DNA from 3 places in the Arthrobacter sp. KUASC02 genome. Region 2 is predicted to be linked to each of the others. Evidence: riboswitches for the same ligand, from Rfam matches in the RefSeq annotation. Region 2 holds a riboswitch; each other region holds the start of a gene.
The links. A riboswitch is a leader RNA that binds a small molecule or an ion and turns the genes downstream of it on or off. The one in region 2 is predicted to bind S-adenosylmethionine.
Positions count from the first base shown of each region.

Region 1: linked by a shared signal. The riboswitch ahead of AC6JAC_RS01720 (DUF1737 domain-containing protein) and the one ahead of AC6JAC_RS15240 (bifunctional o-acetylhomoserine/o-acetylserine sulfhydrylase) in region 2 are both predicted to bind S-adenosylmethionine.
Region 3: linked by a shared signal. The riboswitch ahead of AC6JAC_RS08505 (aminotransferase class V-fold PLP-dependent enzyme) and the one ahead of AC6JAC_RS15240 (bifunctional o-acetylhomoserine/o-acetylserine sulfhydrylase) in region 2 are both predicted to bind S-adenosylmethionine.

Region 1 is NZ_AP046053.1:385,089-387,343, forward strand. It holds gene AC6JAC_RS01710 (O-succinylhomoserine sulfhydrylase) at 1-318, opposite strand, end outside; gene AC6JAC_RS01715 (rhodanese-like domain-containing protein) at 319-729, opposite strand; gene AC6JAC_RS01720 (DUF1737 domain-containing protein) at 726-1,037, opposite strand; SAM riboswitch class IV at 1,072-1,186, opposite strand; gene AC6JAC_RS01725 (NtaA/DmoA family FMN-dependent monooxygenase) at 1,419-2,255, shown strand, end outside.
Region 2 is NZ_AP046053.1:3,278,434-3,280,688, reverse strand. It holds gene AC6JAC_RS15245 (VOC family protein) at 1-534, opposite strand, end outside; SAM riboswitch class IV at 695-810, shown strand; gene AC6JAC_RS15240 (bifunctional o-acetylhomoserine/o-acetylserine sulfhydrylase) at 885-2,201, shown strand.
Region 3 is NZ_AP046053.1:1,860,820-1,863,074, forward strand. It holds gene AC6JAC_RS08505 (aminotransferase class V-fold PLP-dependent enzyme) at 1-1,329, opposite strand, end outside; SAM riboswitch class IV at 1,365-1,478, opposite strand; gene hisN (histidinol-phosphatase) at 1,695-2,255, opposite strand, start outside.

The sequences.
Region 1 (2,255 bases), 2.9 Mb from region 2:
GTCGCCCGCGGCCAGCAGCGCACCGAGGGCCGTGAAGACGGCGGACATGCCGGACGCCGTCGCAAAGCACGCCTCGGTGCCCTCGAGCAGCCGGAGCCGCTCCTGGAACGTGGCCACGGACGGGTTGCCGTAGCGCGAGTACACGAACCGTTCGTCTTCGCCGGTGAAGGCGCGTTCGGCGGCTGCTGCGGATTCATACACGAAGCCGGAGTTGAGGAAGATCGGCTCGGCCGTCTCCTGGAAGTTGGTGCGGTCAAGGCCGCCGCGGACAGCCTGGGTGTCGGGGCTCCAGCCGGCGGCGTCGGGATTGAAAGTCACTTAGTTCTTTCCGAGGTTGGTGGGCAGTCCGCGGTTTTTCCAGCCGTTGACGGTGCGCTCGCCGTAACGGTCCGGTTCGCCTTCAAAGCCTTCGAGGACGTTGTAGGCGGTGAAGCCGGCCTGCGTGGCGGCGATTGCGGCGGCGATCGAGCGGACGCCTGATCGGCAGAGGAACACCAGTTCGACGCCGGTGTCCTCCGGTGCCTGCTGCTTCAGCTGCTGAATGAATTCCGGGTTGGGGATGCCGCCGGGGAACGTCCACTGGATGAAGAGGGGATCGTTTTCGGTGGCTTTTGTGTCCGGGATGCCGATGTGGGCCCATTCGCCTTCGGTGCGGACATCCACCAGTACCGCGCCCTGTTCCAGTTTGGCCCAGGCGTCCTGCGGGGTCAGGTCTCCGGCGTAGCTCATGCGTGGCCCTCGAAACCTTCGCCGGGGAAGTCGAGGTCGAACTCAAGTTCGTCCACCGCCGTTGCCACAGCGGCGTCCGAGCTGGCGATGGCTGCGGGCAGCACCACGGCCTGCGCCACGATCACGCTGGTGCCGTTGAACGTGGCTGCCGGGCTCCCGTGCAAAACATAGCCATCGGCCAGGGCCGCGGAGATGCGCTCGCAGAACGAGCGGTCGTCGGGGCCGGTGATCAGCCGGTAGGCCAGCTTTTCCTGGGGCAGGTCCTGGGCCGGTTGGTCCTGGCCGGCGGCGGCCGGTTCGGTGGCCAGTGGGGCGGGTGCGTCAGACACGACGGATCTCCTTCTCTCACGCTTGCAGCTCGAATGGGTCGATATGCCGAGTATTCACCTGAGGCACCCCGCCGTGGAAGGAGGGTTGCCGACCGGCCAGTCAGGGCTTGGCACCGGTTCTCATTACTCCCCAAAAACGTAACACTTACGACGGCGGCCCGCACCGCCGTCGTCGTCATCTTCCGTAACGGGACATGGCAGAACGCGGCACTGCCCCCGCGTTTCCGGTGACCCGTACGTGACCCCATATTGCCGTTACAAAAGAACCTGCCGGGAGGATAATGACGGGAGATGAACCGCTGTAACGCCGGATGAAATCAGGCAGCCGTGAATGGATCGAACGGGAATACAGTCAGTCCCATGCTGCACTTCGGTTGGTTTGTGGGTCACGGCTTCGGCGTCCAGGGCTGGGGCACGCCCGGCTACGGCATCGGGTACGACTGGAAAAAACCCGCCCTGTACCAGCAAGCCGTGCGCGAATTTGAGCGGGCCGGGCTGGACCTGTTCATCATCGAGGACTCCCTCACCGTGCCGGACACCTACGGCGGCAGCGCCGAAGTGTCCTTGGCCCAGGCGTCCTTCGCTCCCAAACACGATCCGCTGGCCCTGGTTCCGTACCTGCTCTCCGCCACCGAGCACCTGGGCATTGTTCCCACGGTGAGTGCGTCCTTCTACCCGCCGTTCACCGCGGCACGGCTGCTGGCTACCCTGCAGCACTTCTCCAACGGCCAGGTGGGCTGGAATGTGGTGACCTCCGGCAGCGACCTTGCCGCGCAGAACTACGGCCTGGACCAGCAGATTGAGCACGATCTCCGCTACGAGAAGGCGGAGGAATTCGTGGACGTGGTGCGCAAGCTCTGGCGCAGCTGGGAGCCGGACGCGATCGTGGAGGACGCGGAGGCCGGCATCTTCGCGGACCACACGAAGGTCCACCCGATCAACCACGACGGCGAGTTCTTCAAAGTCCGGGGGCCGCTGAACACGGCGCCGCTGCCCGAGGAGCCGGTCCTGGTGCAGGCCGGGGCATCCCCGCGGGGCAAGGCGTTCGCGGGTGCCAACACGGACGTCGCCATCGCCCTGGCCAGGGGTGCGGACGGCATGAAGGCCTACCGGGACTCGATCCGGGCCGAGGCAGCCGCGGCAGGGCGGAACCCCGACGACGTCAAGGTGCTGTTCGTCCTCAAGCCCACCGTGGTC
Region 2 (2,255 bases):
CACCGGTTGGCCGAGCCATTCCGTGACGCGTTCGGCAGAGCCGGCGATGGTGAGGCTGGACATCTTAACGTTGCTCGGGTAGGCGTTGGACGGGTGAAGTTCCGGGTCGCCTTCCCACTTGAGCATGTACGGAACCTGCGGGTCTGCAATGAGGCCCAGGATGCCGATCTGCTTCCAGACGAGTTCGCGGCCGTCGGGGAACTTGCGGTTGCCGTTGACAGCCGAGCGGCCGAGGCGTTCTTCGAACGGTGCCAGGTCGTCCACTTCGACGCACCAGCCCATCCAGCCGCCGCCGGCTGCGGAGCGTGCCCGGACAGCCTGCCCGAACGGAGCCTTGTCGGAGGCCGGGTGGTCCAGGACCTCCACCACCTCCAGATACTTGTGCCCGGCGAGCGGGATAATCATGTTGCGGGTGCCAAAACGGGGGTGTACCCCGCCCTTCACGGCTTCGACGCCGAGGGCGGTTGCAATACGTTCGGTGGTGGCAGCCAAGCCATCTTGTTCACAGGCGTAAGAGACGTGATCCATGCGCATGCCCTCATCTTGGCACTTTGTGATGGAGCTCTCAGCTAAGGGTGGCCTAACCAAGATGGGATGTCATCGTTGACCCGCACAAGGCCCGTGAAATCACGCCGCTGACGTCCTTCGTCACAAAGCTGTTCACAGGCGATCCGCCCTTCCTAGACTGGGCCCAGGTCATGAGCGCCAGCATCGAGCCCCGGCTTGCTGGCCGGCAACCCTCGTTCCGCGGTGGGGTGCCCCGGGTGAAGACCTGGCCTGCCGGCAACCGCCGGGCGGCAAGCGCGGCACCAGTCCTGCCAGGGCATGTCCAGTACGGCATGTCCGGCACGGCCGAGGTGCCCTTCCTTAGAAGGAGCTCCCAGATGTCCAACGCATGGTCATTCGAAACCCGCCAGATCCACGCCGGCCAGGTGCCGGACAGCGCCACCGGTGCCCGGGCACTGCCCATCTACCAGACGACGTCGTTCGTGTTCCCGAGCGCCGAAAGCGCCGCCAACCGCTTCGCGCTGGCCGAGCTGGCGCCCATTTACACCCGCATCGGCAACCCCACCCAGGATGCGGTGGAACAGCGCGTTGCCAGCCTGGAAGGTGGCCTGGCGGCGCTGCTGCTCAGCTCGGGCCAGGCTGCCGAAACCTTCGCCATCCTTAACGTGGCCGAAGTCGGCGACCATGTGGTGGCCAGCCCCAGCCTCTACGGCGGAACCTATAACCTGCTGGCCCACACCCTGAAGAAGTTCGGCATCTCCGTGACGTTCGTCGAGGATCCGGACAACCTCCAGCAGTGGAAGGATGCCGTCCGGCCGAACACCAAGCTCTTCTTCGCCGAGGTGGTCTCCAATCCGCGCCAGGATGTCCTGGACATCGAAGGCGTGTCCCGCGTTGCCCACGAGGCCGGCGTCCCGCTGATCGTGGACAACACCTTGTCCACGCCGTATCTCATCCGGCCGCTGGAATGGGGTGCCGACATCGTGGTGCACTCGGCCACGAAGTACCTCGGCGGGCACGGCAGTGCCATCGCCGGAGTGATCGTCGACTCCGGCAACTTCGACTTCGGAAAGGACCCGGAGAAGTTCCCGGGCTTCAACACGCCGGACCCCACCTACAACGGCCTTGTCTACGCCCGCGACCTCGGGGCGGGCGGTGCCCTGGGCGCGAACCTTTCCTACATCCTCAAGGCCCGCGTCCAGTTGCTGCGCGACCTCGGTTCGGCGGTATCCCCGTTCAACGCCTTCCTCATCGCCCAGGGGCTGGAAACCCTGAGCCTGCGCGTGGAGCGGCATGTTGCCAACGCGGTGACCGTCGCCGAGTGGCTGGAGTCCAGGGACGACGTCGAATCCGTCGCCTATGCGGGCCTGCCGTCCAGCCCCTGGTACGAGCGCGGCCGCAAGTACGGACCCAAGGGCACCGGTGCGATCGTGTCCTTCAACATCGCCGGCGGGGCCGAGGCGGGCAAGCGATTCGTGGACGCCCTGGAGTTGCACTCCCACGTGGCAAACATCGGCGACGTGCGCTCCCTGGTCATCCATCCGGCGTCGACCACGCACAGTCAGTTGACGGCGGAGCAGCACGCCGTTGCCGGCGTGACCCCCGGCCTGGTCCGCCTCTCGGTGGGGCTGGAGCACATCGACGACATCATCGCCGACCTGGATGCCGGTTTCCGCGCCGCCAAAGGCGACTGAGCACTATGACTCCCGGCGTCCACGACGCCGGGAGTCATATTGATGTCACATTCT
Region 3 (2,255 bases), 1.4 Mb from region 2:
CACCCAGCGGCCGGCGTCCACAACGTAGTCCCAGCCCAGGCCAGTGCGGCGGAGTTCCTCGATGCCCGCAAGCAGGCGCTGGGCGTCCTCCAGCCGGGAGCCGACGCCGAAGCTTGCGCGGAGCGAGCCCGAGGGCAGTCCCAGCCGCTTGAGCAGCGGGTGGGCGCAGAAGCGGCCGTCCCGCAGGCCCACGCCGTGTTCGGCGGAGAGGTAGGCCGCAACCAGGCCGGCGTCGTAGCCGGCAACGGAGAAGTTGACCACACCGATGGTGTCATTGGTGTCGCTGAAGATCTGGTGCACGGTGACGCCGTCGATCCTCTGCAGCCCTTCCACCAGGAAGGAGCGGATGGCGGTCTCATGGGCGTGCCACAGCTCCTGGTCCAAAGCGCCGATGACCTGGGTGGCGCGGGCAAGCGTGGCAGCCCCGAGCACGTTGGGGGAGCCGCCCTCATGCCGTGCCGGTCCCGTGGCCCAGCTGACGGAATCCAGCCGGGCCTCGCGGACGGCTCCGCCGCCTGCCAGGTGGGGAGTCCCGGCGTCGAGCCAGTCCGGCCGGCCCACGAGAACGCCTGACCCGAAAGGCGCGTACAGCTTGTGACCCGAGAAGGCGAGGTAGTCGACGTCGTCCGCTGCGATATCGATGCGGCGGTGCGGGGCCAGCTGAGCCGCGTCCACCACAATCCGTGCGCCGTATTCGTGCGCAAGTGCGGCCAGTTCGCGGATCGGAAGTATTTCGCCGGTGACGTTGGAGGCACCGGTGACGGCCAGCAGGCTGATGTCGCCCTGCCGGAGTTCAGTGCGGAGGCTTTCCAGGGTGGCCTTCAGGGTGGGGGCGGCAACCACGCTGCGGTGCGGCACGCCCTGCCAGGGGAGCAGGTTGGCGTGGTGTTCGATGTCGAGGTAGAGCACCTCACCGGTGTGGCGGCCGTCCGCCACCGGCAGGCAGCCAGCCAGCAGGTTCAGGGAGTCGGTGGTGTTCCTGGTGAAAATGACGGAATCGTCCGGCCTGCCACCGACGAAGCCGCGGACGATGTTCCGCGCATTTTCGTACACGGACGTGCTGATCTGCGAGGCGTAGCCGGCGCCGCGGTGCACGCTGGCGTAGTACGGCAGGATCTCGTTGAGGTACGCCGAGACGACGGACAGTGCCGGTGCCGACGCGCCGTAATCCAGGTTCGCGTAGCGGACATGGCCGCCCTGGATCAATGGAGCCTGGATCTCCGCGCCGGTCACGGCCGAGAGGGGGCGCCGGGCGACGCTGAACCGCTCGTCCAGGCGGGCTGTGGCGGGGGCGGTTCCGGGGTTGGCGGGAAACGTGGCAGTAGTCATGGGGACCTCACTGTAAAGGGACCCCTCACTCCGGGGATCCGCGCTTGCCGGGTCCGTTCCGGACCGGCCTGGTCGTCACCCGGGGCACCCCACCGCGAATGGAGGGTTGCCGGCCAGCAAACCGGGGTTTAGCGCTGGCACTCGTGACCTGTTTCGAGATTAGGACATTGACGGCGCCGCGGGAAAGCTGCGGCAATTATTAAGCGGATTGTTACGTGCGCCGGAAGAAGGGCGATGCGGCCGAATAAACGACGGCGGACGCCCCCTTGGGAGGGGCGCCCGCCGTCGTTTATTCGGCACTGCGTTCAATCAGCAGCGCCTTGATCAGCCTCACTCATGGCCGCAGCCCGGGGGTGCCGTGCGTGTTAGAGGAGGTCGTCGATGTCCGGGTTCAGCCGTTTGAGGACCTCGGAGTGGAGGATTGAGTTGGTGGCGAGGGCGTTCCCGCCGAAGGGACCGTCCACTCCCTCCAGCGAAGTGAAGCGGCCGCCGGCTTCCGTGACGATGGGCACCAGGGCGGCCATGTCGTAAAGGTTCAGCTCCGGCTCGCAGGCGATGTCCACGGACCCCTCGGCCACCATGCAGTAGGACCAGAAATCGCCGTAGGCCCGGGTCCGCCAGACGTCCTCCGTGAGGCCCAGGAATTCCTCCAGGTTGCCGCGCTCCTTCCAGCCGCTAAGGCTCGAGTAGGAGAGGGAGGCGTCCGAGAGCCTGGACACGTTCGAAACCTTCAGGCGGGTGGCGGCCGCAAGCGACCGTCCCATATAGGCGCCGGCCCCTTTCGCGGCCCACCAGCGCTTTCCCAGCGCCGGCGCGCTGACCAGGCCGACCACCGGCTCGCCTTCATCCACGAGGGCGATCAGGGTGGCCCACACCGGCACACCGCGGACGAAGTTCTTGGTGCCGTCGATCGGATCAATGATCCA